2 regions of the Chitinibacter bivalviorum genome follow, and region 1 is predicted to be linked to the other one. Evidence: predicted binding sites of a transcription regulator. Region 1 holds the regulator's gene; the other holds the start of a gene.

What was found. Region 1 encodes sigma-54, which starts transcription at its own class of promoters, with help from an activator protein. Its sites were predicted from a motif close to CTGGCACGCTTCATGCTT; they were not measured.
Region 2: a site for sigma-54 is predicted at 6,266-6,283, ahead of HQ393_RS17975 (pilin). Genes of this name have one in related genera too.

The regions. Positions count from the first base shown of each region.
Region 1 is NZ_CP058627.1:341,439-350,788, reverse strand. Features, by position in the region: gene hprK (HPr(Ser) kinase/phosphatase) at 1-598, opposite strand, end outside; gene HQ393_RS01595 (PTS sugar transporter subunit IIA) at 678-1,151, opposite strand; gene hpf (ribosome hibernation-promoting factor, HPF/YfiA family) at 1,256-1,582, opposite strand; gene HQ393_RS01585 (RNA polymerase factor sigma-54) at 1,610-2,998, opposite strand; gene lptB (LPS export ABC transporter ATP-binding protein) at 3,021-3,743, opposite strand; gene lptA (lipopolysaccharide transport periplasmic protein LptA) at 3,740-4,234, opposite strand; gene lptC (LPS export ABC transporter periplasmic protein LptC) at 4,185-4,787, opposite strand; gene kdsC (3-deoxy-manno-octulosonate-8-phosphatase KdsC) at 4,797-5,312, opposite strand; gene HQ393_RS01560 (KpsF/GutQ family sugar-phosphate isomerase) at 5,381-6,346, opposite strand; gene HQ393_RS01555 (monovalent cation:proton antiporter family protein) at 6,545-8,515, shown strand; gene HQ393_RS01550 (Do family serine endopeptidase) at 8,719-9,350, opposite strand, start outside.
Region 2 is NZ_CP058627.1:3,432,348-3,441,697, forward strand. Features, by position in the region: gene HQ393_RS16195 (glycosyltransferase family 4 protein) at 1-1,042, shown strand, start outside; gene HQ393_RS16200 (O-antigen ligase family protein) at 1,036-2,766, opposite strand; gene HQ393_RS16205 (ABC transporter ATP-binding protein) at 2,753-3,652, opposite strand; gene HQ393_RS16210 (tetratricopeptide repeat protein) at 3,649-4,506, opposite strand; gene HQ393_RS16215 (ABC transporter permease subunit) at 4,508-5,389, opposite strand; gene HQ393_RS16220 (hypothetical protein) at 5,420-5,773, opposite strand; gene HQ393_RS18160 (prepilin-type N-terminal cleavage/methylation domain-containing protein) at 5,796-5,978, opposite strand; gene HQ393_RS17975 (pilin) at 6,046-6,219, opposite strand; gene nrdG (anaerobic ribonucleoside-triphosphate reductase activating protein) at 6,446-6,898, opposite strand; gene nrdD (anaerobic ribonucleoside-triphosphate reductase) at 6,904-9,132, opposite strand.

The DNA.
Region 1 (9,350 bases):
GCGGGCAACGCCCTTCCAAAGTTTCAGGGTTGGTGCGATAAACTTCCACCACATCATCAGCAACCAAGCCATGGCCGCGCGAAATCAACTCCAGTGCCAACTCTGATTTACCCATCGACGACTCACCCGTGAGCAGTACGCCGACTTCCAGCACATCTAAAAATACCCCATGTAGGTGTGTTGATACAGCCAAAGCCTTGCTTAGATAGTAGCGCAATACCTCCATTAAATATGGGGATTGCTCTGGGCTCGTCAGTAAGGGTACATGGTGACGCTCGGCAGCATCATGCAGAGCAGCGGGTACGATCTGGCCATTAGCCACAATCATCGCGGCCATTTCGCTGGCAAACAGTTGATTAAGGCTGCTTAGCTGTACATCGGGCGATAAATCATTGAGGTAAGCGACCTCGGCAATACCAAGGACTTGAATACGGTTGGGGTGAACGAAATTTAAGTGACCAACCAGCGATAGCGAAGGTTTTTGTTCGCTAGCGTCGTTGGATAACAGATTATTCGCCCCAGACTGCCCTGCCACCCAAGTGAGGCGCAGTTTTTCGGCATTATCGATGAATAATTGGCGGGCAGTGATTTGTGGCATAAGGCTCTCATGAACAGGCTGCCTGATAGGCAGGCTTCAATAGTAACGAGCCAGCATTTTTCCGTCCAGCCCAAGCAAATTAAGCGATCTCGGAACCGTAGGGCTCCCAATTGGCGATCCGCTCCCATACCTGATGTGGTTCGGGCAGGGTATTGAGTTCTTCGCGCAATTGCTTATCGGAAAAGAGTTGTGCCAATTCAGACAAAATTTGCAAATGCAGGTCGGTCGCATTGGCCGGAACGAGCAAAACAAAAATCAATGACACAGGTTTGCCATCAGGTGCATCAAATGGAATCGGCGTACTAAGGCGAACAAAAGCACCGGTCGCTTCTTTTAAGCCTTTAATACGACCATGCGGAATCGCTACGCCCTGCCCAAGACCTGTTGAGCCGAGTTTTTCACGGGCAAACAGGCTATCAAAAATCACGCTGCGCGCAATGCCATGGCTATTTTCAAACACGATACCTACATGTTCGAAAACGCGTTTTTTACTTCCGACGTCCAGATCTAAAAAAACATTGCTGGTCGGCAGAATTTTGGTAATCAGGCTCATGGTCTCAATCGCGGTCCTTATGGTCGGGGTATTGTACTTGCCTTCCCCGGAAACAAAAACGGGAACGACTCGCGGCGTTCCCGTTGTATTGCCTACGCAACGAATTATTCTTCAACCACCGCTTGGTGTTTGAGTGCTTCGCCACGATGTGCTGTTTGTTTTTCTTTGTGTTTAACCACTTGACGATCCAATTTATCCATCAGAACGTCAATTGCGGCATACAAATCTTCCTCAATCGCTTCAACGTGAATGTCTTTGCCGCTCACATGCACTGTGACCTCGGCTTTGTGCTGTAATTTATCTACCGAAAGAATCACCGTCGCATCAATCACATTGTCGAAATGACGAACAACGCGTTCGATTTTGCTAGTGACATACTCACGGATTGCTGGAGTAACTTCAAGATGATGACCGCTGATGTTGAGGTTCATATTATTGCTCCTTCGTTTTGATAGCCTTTACAGGCTTTTGCGCTGACTGGCAGGCGCTATATTTAACGCCTCCCGATACTTGGCCACGGTGCGCCGCGCTACTGCGACACCTTGCCTTGCGAGTTCTTCTGTTATAGCACTATCCGATAATGGTTTCTTCGGATTTTCTTGCTGCACCAGTTGTTTGATCAAAGCTTTGATCGAAGTGGCCGAGTTTTCACCACCACTTTCGTTTTCAACATGACTGCCGAAGAAGTATTTGTACTCCAAAACCCCACGTGGTGTCAGCATAAATTTTTGCGTTGTCACACGTGAAATTGTCGACTCATGTAAATCTAGTTCTTCAGCAATGTCGCGTAACACGAGTGGCTTCATCGCCACTTCACCATATTCAAAAAATGCTTGCTGCCGCGCGACAATGGCTTGAGCCACTCGTAAAATCGTACTACCCCGCTGTTCTATGCTTTTAATCAACCACCTAGCTTCTTGCAATTGCCCAGCCAAACTATCACCAGCATCCCCTTGCAACAATTTGGCGTAGATTTCATTGACTTTTAATTTAGGTTGGGCCGCCTGATTCAATTTCACAGTCCAACGACCACGTAATTTTTGCACTAACACATCAGGCACGACATAACGGGTCGTTTCGCCCCCCCAATTGGCGGCGGGACGTGGATTGAGTGTCCGTATCAATTGCTGCGCCTGACGTAATTGCTCTTCGTCACAATGCAATAACTTTTTGAGCTTGGTGTAATCGCGTAGCGCCAGCAATTCAAGACTAGATTCAATCAAGCGTTTAGCTAAATTTAGCACCTCTGACTCAGGGTAAACCTTGAGCTGAAGCAATAAGCATTCCGAAAGCGTTCGAGCTCCGACACCTAATGGTTCTAACTGCATTAAATACTGATGTGCAGTGAGTAACTCCTCGGGTTCCAATTCCAAATCGGCAATTAAATCGGCAGGTAGTTGCTCGAAAATTTCTTCCAAGCTTTGGGTCAGTAAACCGTCTTCATCAAGTGCCTCGATTAAAAGCGAAAGCAAGGCATGGTCGCGCTCGCTAATACCCAGCAGGCGAGCCTGGGCCAGCAGATGATCGCGCAACGATAGCTCGATGGGCACTCGCAGCGTAGGGTCATGCTCGTCATCATCATCAAATGATGCGCCGCTTTTTACATCGTCCCAGCGCAATCCATCCAGTTCTTCGGAAGCGGTATCATTGGACTCGGTAACAGACTCGATCACTTCGCCCGCATCGCCCTCAGGCTCGTCACGCTCGAGTAATGGATTGTCGGCTAAGTACTGATCTAATTCCTGATTAAATTCAAGCGTGGAGAGTTGCAGCAGCTTAATCGACTGCTGTAATTGGGGCGTTAAATTGAGCTGCTGCGACATGCGCAGCTGCAGGGATTGCTTCATATATCCAGCTACGGCAAAAAAACTACATGCGGAAGTGTTCACCCAGATAAACGCGGCGAACTTCTTCATTATTGACGATTTCAGCGGGTTTTCCAGCGGTCAATACCGCACCTTCTGAAATGATATAGGCACGATCACAAATACCCAGCGTTTCGCGAACGTTGTGATCGGTAATCAGTACCCCAATGCCCCGCTCTTTGAGAAAGCCAATAATACGTTGGATATCGATCACCGCAATTGGGTCTACCCCAGCGAAGGGTTCATCCAGCAAGACAAACTGCGGATTAGACGCCAAGGCGCGGGCGATTTCTACCCGACGGCGCTCACCACCTGAGAGGCTCATGGCATTGCTATCGCGCAAATGTGCGACGTGCAAATCATGTAGCAGTAAATCAAGCCTATCGTTGATTTCAGTTTTATCGCTGTAATGCAACTCCAAAACCGCTTTGATGTTTTCGGCCACCGTCATTTTGCGGAAGATCGACGCCTCTTGCGGCAAATACCCCAAGCCCAAGCGCGCCCGTTTATGAATCGGTAATTGGCTGACATCAACGCCATCGAGCTCGATCATGCCCTGATCCATTTTGACCAGGCCGACAATCATGTAAAAACTCGTCGTTTTACCGGCACCATTAGGGCCCAACAAACCAACGACTTCACCGCTGCTGACTTCGAGCGAGACATCGCGCACAACGGTGCGCTTTTTATAACTTTTTTGTAAATGCTGCGCTTTTAAAGTGGTCATTTACTGGCTTCTTTCTTTTTCGGCATCAGGGTAATGTTGACACGACCACCTGTTTTACTTTGCGCTTGGTAGTATTCGGTGTTCATGTCGTAGGTAATGGTATCACCTACCACCATATCTTGATTGCGCTTCACCCAAGCCTTGTCGATCAAGGTCATCAGGCCTTTACCGCCGTCATAATCAAAACGCAGAGATTCAGCGTCGAGCATTTCACCCGTATCCAGCTTTTGCTTAAAGCGGACAGGACGCCCTTCGCCTTGAGCAAATTGATTACCTTTTTCATCTTGCCGAGTCGTTAACTTATCAGCGCGCAGCACCAGCGTACCCTGCGTCACAACCACGTTGCCGACGCAGACACTTTGCTGTGTTTTTTGATCCAAGCTGCAATTATCAGCCGTGATATTCATCGGCTTTTCACGGTCAGCCGTTTCAGCGCCAGCGTTATTGACGAGGAGCAGAGCCAACAAGGGCAATACGAGCGGTCGGAACATAGGTCATCTTTACTTGAGATTTAAGAACTAAGGTTTGTGCGACATTATCCGCGACAAAACCCACTGCTTCGGCATGATGCGGGCCCATATCGGCCACCACAGGGGCATCGGAATGGGCTTGCTGTGTACCTTGATCGATTCGAATGTCACGCCCGTGCACAATTAATTCAGCTTGCTCGCCAAAAGGCGCACGGCGCAAGGTCGTTTCATCATAAAACCAGACCTGAGACGCCTTCAAAATGCTTTTCCCACGCACACCAACTACCGTAATAGTCGGTTTTCCTGGCTCGGTTTGGATCAGCTTGGGCTGGGTAAACAGCATCGTATCTTGCGTTGGAATATGCGTGACTTCACTGGCAATCAGTTCGGAACGCTTGCTGCCCATTTCATCGTAACGCATCAAAACACCATGCGTCGCAAATAAATCAGGCAAATTAGGGTCGGTTTTCTCTTCCACCGCCGCATCCATCGCCACCCGACTCAATGACCAGATCAGAGCGCCGACCATCAACAGCAACATCAGCGGCAAGGTCAATATGGTTAAACTGCGCAAAATCTGGCCCTATTGCAAATACGGTGCCAAAGCGGCATCCAGCGTGCCTTGGCTTGCCATGATTAATTCACACACTTCACGTACTGCACCATGTCCACCCTGACGGCCCGTGACATAGTGGGCGTTCTGTTGCACCAATTCAGGCGCAGCGGGTACCGAGGCCGCAAATGCCACGCGGCGCATGACAGGCAAATCAATCACATCATCGCCCATATAGCCGCACTCTTCGGCCGTGACGCCAACTTTTGCAATCAAAGCCTGAAAAGACGCCAATTTATCGTGCGCACCTTGGTAAACGTAATCGATCCCCAAATTACGGGTACGGTGCTCCAGTAAGCGCGACGTGCGCCCCGTAATAATGGCCAATTTAACACCGCTGTTTTGCAACATTTTCATGCCATGGCCATCGAGCGAATTGAACGCTTTCATTTCTTCGCCAGAATCGGAAAAGTACAAGCCGCCGTCGGTCATCACACCGTCAACGTCAAAGATCATCAATTTTACTGTTTTTGCGCGTTCTGTCATTATTTACCACCCACATGGGGTATATCATTCAAATCCAATGCCTAAAATGATTTGGGGGACATACCCAATCAAACCACCCTAGCCTTTAATAAATCGTGCATATTCAAAGCACCGACCAGCTGACCATTTTCTAGCACCAGCAAGCCATTAATTCTGCGCCCTTCCATCACTGCAGCCGCCTCCGCCGCCAAGCGCTGAGCCTCTATGGTAGCAGGATTACGTGTCATCACCTCAGACACCTTGGTTGCGCGTAGGTCTACATCGCGATCCAAAGTGCGGCGTAAATCACCATCGGTATACACGCCTTGCAATTGGCCAGCCGCATCCACTACCGCAGTCATGCCCAAGCCTTTGCGACTAATTTCCAGCAAGGCATCACGCAAAGGCATGGTTTCCTGCACGACAGGCAGCTTATCTCCCGCATGCATCAAATCACGCACATGCACCAACAGACGACGCCCTAAGCTTCCGCCCGGATGCGACAAGGCAAAATCATCGGCCTGAAAACCCCGAGCCTCCAGCAAGGCCACAGCCAGCGCATCCCCGAGCGCCAAGGCCGCCGTCGTACTCGCAGTCGGCGCCAAATTCAGTGGGCAAGCCTCTTCGGCCACGCCAGCGTCCAAATGCACATTCGCCTCTTGCGCTAAAGTCGATTGTGGCGCGCCCGTCATCGAGATAATCGGCACTGCAAGGCGCTTTAAGCTAGGCAGGATAGCCAGCACTTCATCGCTTTCACCCGAGTTGGACAATATCAGCACCATATCTTGGCGCGTAATCATCCCCAAATCACCATGTGCAGCTTCACCGGGGTGGACAAAAATAGCAGGGGTACCGGTACTGGCCATGGTGGCGGCAATTTTGCGCGCAATATGACCTGATTTACCCATTCCCATAACGACCACTCGCCCTTGGCAAGCAAGGACAAGCTGGCAGGCCTGCTCAAACAAACCATCATCCAGACGAGCGCCGATCGCTTCGATGGCTGCTGCTTCCATGGCCAAAACACGACGAGCAGTTTGATGTGCACTTTGCATGAACAAGGCATCGCTAGGAAAAATTGAGACTGGATTATAAAAGAGCGCGGCGCGATGTAACAGCGGCGCGGTATAAATAGCATTTGCTTCGGTTATACTTACATCAAACAATCTGCTGTTTTGCAGCACTCGTCCCAATTTATCACATTGAAACAGCTAAACTAAAAGCACTTACCCCACAGGGCACTCTCGCGCAGCATGGATTCAATTTTAAAAAATCTTCTCTTTTTATTGGCGACCGCCGTATTAACGGTCGTACTGTGCCGCAAAATCAAGCTACCACCGATGCTCGGCTATTTGGTGATTGGTATTTTTATTGGCCCACATGCCCTAGGGATCATTCCTTCCAGTGAGGAAGCGATTCACCTAGCTGAGTTTGGCGTCGTATTTCTGATGTTTACCTTGGGGCTGGAATTTAATCTGGCCAAACTCAAGGCCATGCGCCGCATTGTATTTGGCCTTGGCCTGAGCCAAGTATTGAGTGTACTCGCCTTGGTGGGCGGCGGCGTCATGCTGCTCGGTTTAAGCTGGCAAGTGGGCTTGGCTTTAGGGGCGGCCATGGCCATGTCATCAACCGCCATGGTGTCCAAATTACTCACCGATCGCAACGAATTAAATGCGCCCCATGGGCAGAATGCTTTTGGGATTTTGCTATTTCAAGATCTGGCCGTTGTGCCGTTCCTGATTATGATCCCCGTTTTGAGCCAACCAGCCGAACAATTAGCCGCTTCATTGGGCTTTGCCGCACTCAAAATCATTGCAGTCCTGACATTACTGCTGTGGCTAGGCCAAAAATTAATGCGCCCTTGGTTTAATTTGGTTGCTCGCCAGCACTCCAGCGAATTATTCATGCTCAATATTTTGCTCACGACGCTGGGCATCGCCTGGATGACTGAATTAGCGGGGCTTTCTTTGGCCTTGGGCGCGTTTTTAGCCGGCATGTTGATTGCCGAAACAGAATATCGCTATCAAGTCGAAGACGACATCCGACCTTTCCGCGATTTACTGCTGGGTCTATTTTTTGTCACCGTGGGCATGAATCTGAATTTTGCGATTCTACAAACACAATGGCCTTTAATTTTGGGCCTCGTCATGGTGCTCGGCCCAATCAAAGTTTTGGTTATTGCGGGGCTGGCACGTCTATTTGGCAACTCGGCAGGCACTTCATGGCGCACGGGTTTTGCACTTGGGCAAGGCGGAGAATTTGCCTTTGTTTTGCTCGCCTTGGCTGCGGGACAGCATCTCATGCCCGCAACTCTGCTACAAAGCACGATCGCGGCGATTATTGTTTCGATGATGATCACGCCATTCTTAATTCAGCACTCCGACAAATTGGTATTGCGCCTAGCCAGCTCGGAATGGATGAATCTGGCAGCCAATTTGCACCAGATCGCCGTGCGTAGCATGGCCAATAGCGGGCACGTGATTCTGTGCGGTTACGGCCGCAGTGGTCAGTCATTAGGTCGCATTTTACACGCGGAAAATATCACTTTTTTTGCGCTCGATCTCGACCCAGAAATGGTCCGCGAAGCGGGTGCAGCGGGTGAATCGGTGGTTTTTGGCGACGCCGCCAAACGCGAGGTACTGATCGCGGCGGGTCTAATGCGCGCCCGCGCCTTGATTGTGACCTATGCAGAAACCCATTCTGCGATGAAAATTTTAGAAGTCGTACACCAATTGCGGCCAGAGCTGCCGGTGATTGTGCGCACGCAAGACGATAGCGATATTGATTTACTCAAAAACGCTGGCGCGGCTGAAGTGGTCGCAGAAATCATGGAAGGCTCGCTGATGCTGGCCTCACACACCATGATGTTATTGGGCGTTCCGCTCAATAAAGTCGTGCGTCGCATCCGTGAAGTACGCGAAGCACGTTATCAGCTCATACGCGGATTTTACCGCGGGATACACGAAGAAAACGAGGATGGTGACCGCCACCAACCTCGCCTGCATACCGTACAGCTGACGCAAAATGCCTATGCTATCGGCTATACCATCGGTGAATTAAAGCTAGAACAATTGCGCGTCGAAGTACGCAGTATCCGACGACGTAATCAGCCGGCTGTACAACCAAGCCAAGATTATCAGCTGCAAAATGGCGATGTCGTAGTATTACTTGGCGAACAGGAAGACCTAGCGGCGGCAGAAATCTTACTGCTGCAAGGCAATTAACCATGCTTCGCTCCAGCCGCAGAGCATCCCTTGTCGGTTTCTGTTGAATCGCTGCAATACAATCAGCCTATGCTTTTGCACTTTTTGAGCAACAAGCGGCAGCACCGCCGCGAACAAATAGTTTCGAAGTCAGCGAGCTGAATACCCCCGCACCGTATAGACCCCAAGTAAAAATCCAGCAACATATTAAAGCAAATACCCCACTAACGACGGTTAAACTTAGGGCGTTTACCGACCTGAACTGTCGTCTCGACTTGCTGTCCTTGTCGCACATACACCATCGGCACTGACTGCTCAGGTTTAAGGGCGGCGATAATATCGAGCATTTTGGCCGAGTTAGTGACCTCTTTGCCATCGATGCTCAGTAAGAGATCGCCGGGTCGAACGCCAGCATTAGCCGCCGGGCCATTGCGCACCACGCCGGCAATCAAACTGCCTTTGACGTCTTTTACCCCTAGCGACGTAGCCAAATCGGCAGTCAAATCTTGCACTTCAACGCCAAGCCAACCGCGCGTTACGCTGCCGTCTTTAATCAGCGCTTCCATAATTTGCTTCACCGTGGTCGCCGGAATCGCAAAACCAATTCCCAAAGAGCCACCAGTTTTGGAATAAATCGCGGTATTTATCCCAATCAGATTACCGCGCGCATCGACCAATGCCCCACCCGAATTACCAGGATTGATCGCAGCGTCAGTTTGAATGAAATTTTCAAAGGTGTTGATGCCCAACTCGGAACGGCCTAAAGCGGAAATAATCCCCATCGTCACCGTCTGACCGACGCCAAATGGATTACCAATAGCCAAGACCACATCACCGATTTCCAATTTTTCAACAT
Region 2 (9,350 bases), 480 kb from region 1:
TTCATTGCTGATTGTGCGCTTTGAGCGCTGGCATGTTGCGTATTCAGGAGACAATCGCTTGCAGGGGGCTCAGAAATTCCATAGCAAGGTAGTTCCGCGAGTAGGCGGTTTGGCTATTTTTCTGGGTATCTTATCAGCCTCTGCCTTGGTTTTTCTAAAGGGGCAGCCTGAAGGCTTTTCTTTATTGCATATGCTGGCTCTGGTGGGGATTGTTTTTCTGGTTGGCTTATTGGAAGATTTGACCAAAAGTTTGGGAATTCTGACTCGCCTTACGGGGATGCTTGCAGCGGCATTATTTGCCTGCCTGACAATGGGAGCCATCGTTACTCAGATTGGCTGGCCTTGGTTTGATATGTTGCTCGGCATACCCATCGTTGCGATAGTTTTTACGGTGCTGGGTTTGGTTGGGGTGACAAATTCAATCAATATTATTGATGGCTATCATGGCCTAGCGGCGGTGGTTTCAATCCTGATATTGAGCGCATTAGCCTACGTGGGGTATACGGTTGGAGATCGCCTGATATGGAGTTTTGCCATCATTACTGTCGGGGGTATTGCGGGATTTCTGATTTGGAACTACCCACGTGGTCTTATCTTTCTGGGAGATGGTGGTGCTTACCTATTGGGTTTCGGCATTGCGTTAACGTCGGTTTTATTGGTTGCCCGTAATCCTCAGGTGTCGGCTTGGTTTCCAATGTTGTTGGTGATTTATCCAGTCATTGAGACTTTATTTTCTATATACAGAAAGTGGATTTATCGTGGTAGATCGCCCTTGCTACCAGATGGAATACATTTGCATATGCTGCTGTACAAAAGGGTCGTTCGATGGGCCGCAGGTGCTGGTGCTGCTAATGATAGGAGAAATGCGAATACGTCACCGTATTTGTGGCTGCTAACATCACTTGCTGTTTTTCCAGCTGTAGCGTTTTGGTATTTACCCTTGATGTTGCAGTTTTCAACGGGTCTCTATGTGGTGTTATATCTCTATTTATATCAATCACTAATCCGATTTAAAACGCCTCGCTGGCTACGTCATCATTGATACATTTCAATGATGCTTGAAGCTTTGCGAGAATCTATCCTGCTTTTTGCTGCGGTTGATTTATTAAATTCAGAAATGGTCCATGTCGCAAGTTGCGGATAGGAATGTATTGAAAATGCCATTAGAGCTCTGGATTGTTCTGGATGGCCTTCTTGATGTGAGATCACCGCCTCGCAAAGTAAAGACTGGGGCGTTGGTCTGTAATTATTTATTTTCTTGCAGAGATTCCGCGCATTGTTGATTTGAACCGTTGGTGATCTCCAGTGCGATAGCAGCATGTTGTGAACATGATAGTCAACGAGAAAATTATCTCTATAGTGTTCTAATTGTGGAATATGCGCCCTATTTTCTTTCCATATCCAGCCAGGTGCAGATACAGGAAGAAGTGTTATCATTAAATAAACAGAATATATGACCAGCCCAGAGCCAATTATTCCTGATGCCGGATAGAAAATATTCGGAATGGAAATATTACTCGTTGATTTGATCGGACCGAAGAGGGTTATTAAGATTATAAAGATGGCCAAATATTGGAAATTCCATAACGGATATTCAACCATGGATTGTATGCAAAGTACGGCTAGAAGAGCCATGGCAGCTAGTGCATCAGTTTGCTTTTCGTACCAAATATGCCAAATTAGGTATAAAAATCCAAGTAGTATCGGAATGGCGAAAAGGCCATATTCGACAAATAATTGCAAAATTGCATTGTGAGTATTTGTCCTTAAAAAGGTCGGCCAATCATTGAGGTGTGAATACTCTTTGCCCTGGATTATATTTTGCTGTTCAAGTGCAAATCCGTCCCATCCAATGCCTAGTATTGGGTGTTTGATGATCGATTGTACACTCATTTTTAATTCATAAAGGCGAACGTTGTTGGCTGCGTGATCCATATTTGTAACAACCCGGGCAATCGCACTGTTTCTTTCTGTATTCGTCTTTATCTCATTTGTGTTTGCTTGGGGCATTATCAGTAGCAATGGGAATAGCATCACAGATAAATTGATTGCCCATATGATTAATAGTTTATTGCATAGGCGTTGAATATCAACTTCGGCTTTGAATGGTTTCGATAGTAGGCAGAATGGTAGCAGGGCGAGTAGGTATAAAAAGCTGGCACGAGATCCGCCTAATGCAGCCCCTATTGCAAGGAGGGTTGTGAGAGGAAGAGCATAATGATCTTTTATTTTTTTTTTATTCCAAAGATATGCAAGCGCAATGCTTCCTAGTGTAAGGTATTGGACATATAAATTGCGCTGGTTAATAAAGCCATAAATAGGAAGATTGTTGTCGTCAAAGTAGGAGATAAACCACTGCAAGATTCCAAATAAAGCATTTGCACTTGCACCCAGCAGTAGACCTTTGCATAAGTAGTCAAATAATTGGGTTTTGTTGTTGTAATTGGTAATTGCGAGGCTAAAAATGGCAAGTGAAATAACGCCTATTAATGCGGGTAGCCAGCTAGAGCTAAAGGGGCGATAATGTATGAATGGGGTGATGGCAATGAGGCTGGCTAAATACACTAGGCCATAAAATACCCATGGTATTGGCGATGAGTAGGTTTTATCGGTTTTGTATAAGATAAGACCCAGTGAAATTAAAGCAAAGCTGCTTAATATTTGGGTCAAATCTGGTAGCGCCTGAAAATTTGCAGAGGCACAAAATGGAAGTGAAACGATTAAACTGATAATAAAGGGGAAATATTTTTTATTATTGGGTGTCAATTTTTATCAGATCCAAAAAGGCTTGTTCTAATGTGGTTGTGGAGCGGACTTCATGAATTTCATGCCCAGCCTTTTCGAGTGCTTCTAAAGTGGCCCATAAGACTGAACGTTTTATTTCACCTTGCCAGCGCAACAAGCCTTGATGCTGCATGCCTGCGACTTCATTTTTCCCATAGCTTGTAATCAATACCGTGGCTTCATCGCCCAGTAATTCAGCAGGGCTGCGCACAGTACGCAATTTACCCTTATGAATAAGGCCATATCGGTCCGCTAGGCGTTCAACATCGTATAACACGTGGGATGAGAAAAATATAGATCCACCTTGGCTTCGATATTCAGCCAAGATGTCTAAAACCAATTTTCGACCTAGTGGATCTAGGCCTGACAGTGGCTCATCCAGAATAAGTAATTTTGGTTGAATCGCCATTGCGTGGGCTAAGGCGGTGCGTTGTGTCATCCCTTTTGAAAAGCTGCGAAGCGGTTTGTTCGCAACATTGGCAATATCATAACGTTCAAGCCATTTCAGACAATGAGTACGCAAATTGTCTGTTTTTACATTATGAAAATGGCAGCCAGACTCTAGAATATCTAGAGGAGTCAGATAATCGTTGAGAAGCGCACTTTCAGGTACATAAGCAATACCAGTGCGTGAATCGGCATCACGAACGTCTTTACCATAAAGTTGCGCACTGCCACTGCTCGCCTGTAATAGCCCCATTATGATTTTGATGGTTGTGCTTTTCCCTGCGCCATTGGGCCCTACAAAACCGAATACTTCACCCTGTTGGATTTCTAAATTCAGAGCACTTAGAGCTACGGATTCCTTTCCCCAGAGGCTGCGATAGGATTTACTTAGATTGGATAGTTCAATAGCTGGCGTTGTCATGGTTTTTTGTTTACCGCGTTGCCCAAGATGGGTGTGCCTTGTTGATCAATCTCATAGCCTAGTCCGGTTGGATCTAGAGGGATTGATTCTAACAAGCCAGAGTTTACAAAATCGCTTAATTCTTTTGCGGGTTTTTTCTTGAGCTTAATAAACTGTGTGGCGGCGATTTTTAAAGTGGCGAGCCCTTCTAGCCTAGAGATCCGCTGTTCAAGGTATTTTCGTAATGCGGGATCTCGGGATTGTTTGTGCATTGCTCGGACAATATTGATGGCCTCCTGGGTGTCTGGCGCTTTTTCATACCAGCGTGCCGCTATTGCGAATAGTGCCTGCTGATTCCCCCCGTTTGTTCTTTTGGCCGCCTCTTCTATGTAGCGAGCGCCACCGATGGTGTCGTGTAAAAAATAGCGCAGATTGAAGCCATAATAGAATGGAGGGTAAAGATCAAATTGGCGGTGATCCATGGCCCGTTTCAATACTTGCTGCGCTGCAGGAACGGCATTTTGCCAACTGAGTGTTGCGGCAGCTAGATAGTAATTGTCTTCATGTGCTGGATTGAATGTGGCTGCTTCTGTTTGTAATTTGGCTTGTGTGTTTACAGTGATTTGATCGGGTTGATAGCTCACCATTATGGCGCGAAAGACGTTAATGTTCGCTGCAAGATAACGATCCCCTGCTGAAGTCAGTAACTGCACCTCGACTGGCATTGCAATCGTTAGATTATCATCCTGTGTTTTGACGCTGCGATGTTGATTAAGATGGACACTGCCGATTGAATGCAGTAATAAGCCAATCGCCAGCAGAGTAATTATGCAGATTAATTCTTTACTGCTTGAGGTGAAAATTCTTCTTGCCATTTTAATTAAGGGCTCTGCGGCGGAAAATCTGCATTGCCAGTGCGGTAAATATTAAAGTATAGCCAGAAGCCATGATTAATGCGGCTTTGGGTTCAAGCCCTGCCCAATTGCTATATAAAACGGCTTGTCGCCAATCTAAAGCACTTAAATCAGGTAGTAGCCAGCGCAAAAAATTGGCAATGGGAATAAATGTGGTTGTGTATTCGGGATCTACTGAGTCGCTAAATTGTAAAAAATTAAGTGTCGCGGCGAGTCCTCTGCCTGCCAATGAAAACATTAATCCAAGGCCGATTGCTAGAAATGGGGTGGTACTAATGCAAGCCATGCAAACGGTAAATGCCAGGATGACGATAGATTCGAGCCAAAGACCCATAATGGTTATCGGGAATGCGCTTAAGTTAGGCTGAACCAGCCCGATGTAGCCCCAGTTGGCATACTTGGCAATAAGCGCCAATGGCATCGCAAATAAAATAGCGGCGAACAAAAGTAATAGTGCAATGCCCACTAATTTACCAGCTAAAAATATGCTGCGCGCGCAAGGATAGGAGAGCGACCAATGTACGGTTTTTCGATCCAGGTCTTTTTGCAGTAATTCTTGCGTCCACGCCAAGGCAAGGAACATCAGTCCTATACGAACGCCGGAATATCCCACATCTAGACTTACAATCACAGGCTGTCTACCGGAAAATGAGCCGGCAAGATAGGCTACGCCCAATAGCAGCCCTTCAATAAATAAAATGAGCCAAATTGCGCGATTGCGCACCCCGGATAGAATTGTGAGCTTGGTAAATAAATATAGGTTTTTCACGGAAACGTTATAAATGTTATGATGCCTTTGAGATTTTACACACAAAAAATGGTCACACAGTGACCATTTTTTCATTATTTTAGCTTTACTCTAAACTAAATAATATTATGAGCAACCGGCAACCGTTGCTGCTTTAGCTACGCAACCTGTGCTTGGGCAGGCACTTGATACATTTGGTGATGCGCCGTTGGTGTTGCCGCCGAAGTAGTTTTTACCTTTCTTTGATGATGCACAAACACCGACTTGTACTGCGTCTTCCATTGCTGCTAAGTGGGTGTTGGCAGAGCATGTTGGTGTAAAGCCGGCTTGCAGGTAGCCTGTGGCGCTTGTCGTTACTGCTGTGCCGTTGCCTGCACCTGTTGCAGCGCAGAGAGCCGTTGATGAGGTTAGTGTTGCAGCTGATGCAAAGTTTACCGACCCGGCAGCCAAAAGTGCCGCAATAATAAAACGTGCTTTCATGTCAATATCTCCTGATGGCCGATTATTGGTTAGAGTTTGCAGATGCAGAAGTCAAGAAGTTGCGTGCGTCTGACTGAGCAGCTTTGTCTTCACCTTTTTTGGTGTATTCCGCAAATTGCGGAATCGCAATAGCAGCCAAAATGCCGATAATCGCAACCACGATCATCAACTCAATCAGTGTAAAGCCTTGTTGCAGTTTTTTCATGATCTAAATCCTTATTGAAAGGGGTGGGGAATCCACTGTTTTTTATATTAAGCACAAAGTGTGCCAACTAATTTGAAGCACCATTTACAGTTGCAGCAGTTAAGAAATTTCTAGCATCACTGAGCGCAGTCTTATCTTCTGCTTTTGTTGTGAACTCTGCATATTGCGGAATTGCAATGCTGGCAAGAATGCCGATGATGGCAACAACAATCATTAGCTCGATCAATGTAAAGCCTTTCATGTTGTTCTCCTTCAGGCGAATTGGCTTGGGTGCTGCTGTATGTGCTTAGCATAGTGTGTGCCAAGTTACATCTATAGCTTAGTACCCATGGCCTGACTGCCAAAGAAATGATGAACAAGGGCTGATTAGCGGTTAGTTCGCGCTTTTATGTCATTGGTGTGCCAAAAAATGGCACATTTATCAGTAAGTACTAATTTATTGATGCGATTGAACGCGCGGGATAGGTTTAGCGTTGAGGTGAGATGATGATTTGCCGCTGATTGGCTGAGCCGCGCCATGGCTGAGTGGTGGGTTGATCTTGCTCGTATTTGCCGTCGATGACGACGTCGATGTAGTTCATGATTTCCAGATTTTGTACGTCTTCATACAAATATCCCGTCCACAGCCAGATGTTTTTTTCTGGGTAGCGCTGCTTGAAAACCCTACATAGATTAAGGATTTCAGCGCGGTTGGCGGGGTGGAGGGGGTCGCCACCGGAGAGGCTGAGGCCATCGTGAGTGGCGCAGACGGCGAGGAGTTCTTCCATGATCTCTGCGGTGAAGGGCTGGCCGGATTTTCTATCCCAGGTGGATTGGTTGTAGCAGCCTGCGCAGGCGTGTTGGCACCCAGTGACAAAAAGCGTCACTCGGATGCCGGGGCCGTTGACTAAATCGCAGGTGTAATAGCGGTCGTAATTCATCTGATTTAGCAGGTTTCTAGGGTATTGCTCTCAAGTTCTTTATTTGTATTGAATGTAGAGTCATACCCTTTGCTATGTGAGGTCTGCGCAAAATGCTTCACACGGCGCATGACTTCTTTCTGTTTGCCCGCATTAAAGGGTCTGGCATTCGGGCTGCCGAGATAGCCACACACTCGGCGGGTGACTGACAGTGTCGCGCTGTCGTCATTGCCGCACTCGGGGCAGATGAATCCGTCTGCAGTCGCGAGCGTTTCACCCATAAAGCCGCATTCCCCACACGCGTCTACCGGCGTATTACTGCCGAAATACGGCACTTTAGTGACGGCATAGTCCCAAATGCGCTCTAGCGCGAGCAGGTTGTGCTTCATATTGGGTAATTCGACGTAGGTAATGTGGCCGCCAGTGGCGAGTTCGGCGTAGCCAGTTTCAAAATCGATTTTTTCAAATGGATTCACTTTGTGCAGAACATCCAAATGGAATGAATTGGTGTAATAGCCTTTGTCCGTCACTTCGTCGATGGTGCCGAAGCGTTCCTGATCGAGTTTGCAGAAACGGTGGCACAGCGATTCGCTGGGCGTTGAATACAGTGAGAAGCCAAATCCAGTGTCGCGCTTCCATTGTTTGGTCGCTTCGCTCATGGTCTGGATCACGCCATGCAAAAATTCGCGCGCTGTGGGGCTATGCGCGGGGTGATGGCCAAACAACAACACGCCGACTTCGTGCAGGCCGATATAGCCGAGCGAAATTGACGAGCGACCATCTTTGAATAAATCCATGATGCCGTCGGTCGGCTTTAATTTTCGGCCAAAAGCGCCTTCGGTATACAAAATCGGCGCGACATTGGCTTTGACGCCTTGCAGGCGTTGAATGCGCAGATACAGTGCTCTGAAGCAGGTTTGCAGGCGCTCTTGCAGCAGAGCGTTGAATTTCTCCAAATCACCTTTCGCTTCGATCGCGATCCGCGGCAAATTCAGGCTGACCACCCCCAGATTATTGCGCCCATCGAGCACTTCACGGCCATTTTCATCGTGCCACGCAGGCAGGAAGCTGCGGCAGCCCATCGGCGATACCGGAACGCTCGAGCCCGTAATCTGGCGATTGAGCTTGGCCGAAATAATATCGGGGTACATGCGTTTGGATGTGCATTCAAGCGCTAGTTGTTTGATGTCGTAATTGGGGTCGCTTGGTTTGAGGTTAATGCCTTCGTCGAGGAAGAACACCAATTTCGGGAACACCGGCGTCGTGCCTTCCTTGCCCAAGCCGCGAATGCGCACGCGCAAAATTGATTGCTGGATAATGCGTTCAGCCCACGATGTGCCCATGCCGAATGAGAAGGTCACAAAGGGTTGCTGCCCATTTGAGCTAAACAACGTGTTGATTTCGTATTCACACGCTTGTATGCCGTCGTAGGCTTCTTTTTCGGTGCGCTCTTTGGCGTAACGCTCAGGATCGGCGATTTGATATTCATACGCGACTGCGAGATTTTTCTCGTAGCTTTTCAACACATACGGTGCGAGCGTTTGGTCGATATTGGGAATCGTCGTGCCGCCATACTGATGGCTGGCCACTTGCGCGATGATTTGTGCGGTGACGGCGCACGCAACGCCGACCGATTTGGGGCTTTCGATTTTGGCGTTGCCGAGGCGAAAGCCATTGTGCAACATGCCTTGTAAATCGACGAGGCAGCAATTGGTGAACGGCAGGAAGGGCGAATAATCCAGATCGTGAAAATGGATATCGCCACTATTGTGCGCTTCCAGAATATCTTTGGGCAGAAAGGTGCTGGCGAACTGCTTGGAGACAATCCCAGCCATCAAATCGCGCATCACGGGGAAAACGTTGGCGTCTTTGTTGGCGTTTTCGGTCGTGGCTTCGCGGTCGGTTTTATTAACCAGCCCCATCAATTTGGCATGCAGCTCGGAGCCTTGCGCGCGGATGCGATCGCGCTCAAAACGATACTGTATATATATACGTGCAACTTCGGGGTATTCCTGCATCAACGCGTCTTCGACCAATTGCTGGATAGTCGGGATATCCAGTGGCGATGGCGATGATTTGAATAAATCGGCTTCCGCCAGTTTGCGGCATTCGTCCTCAACGTAGGTCGTGATCTGCTCGGCCAGCAATTCCGGCTCCGGATATTTGGCGGCAGTGGCGGCGCGGCGGCAGGCTTCAAAGATTTTGGCGCTGTCGTAGGCGGCTTTGGCGCCATCTCGCTTGATCACTTTCAACATGCTGGACGATTCCTTGGTTCGGCGATTTAAAAAAGTGGGCGAGCAAGCAGCACTCGCCCCAAATGGCTCATTAATGAGGTATTGCCTTCAAAGCGATGAATCTAAATTTCTACAGTCATATACCTTGCAATGTATATGGCCAAGCCAATTCAAAGTCTGGTGCGGGACTGATCATTTGCCCGTTGCTGGATGCCAATGCGCATCCACCCTGTGCCCCG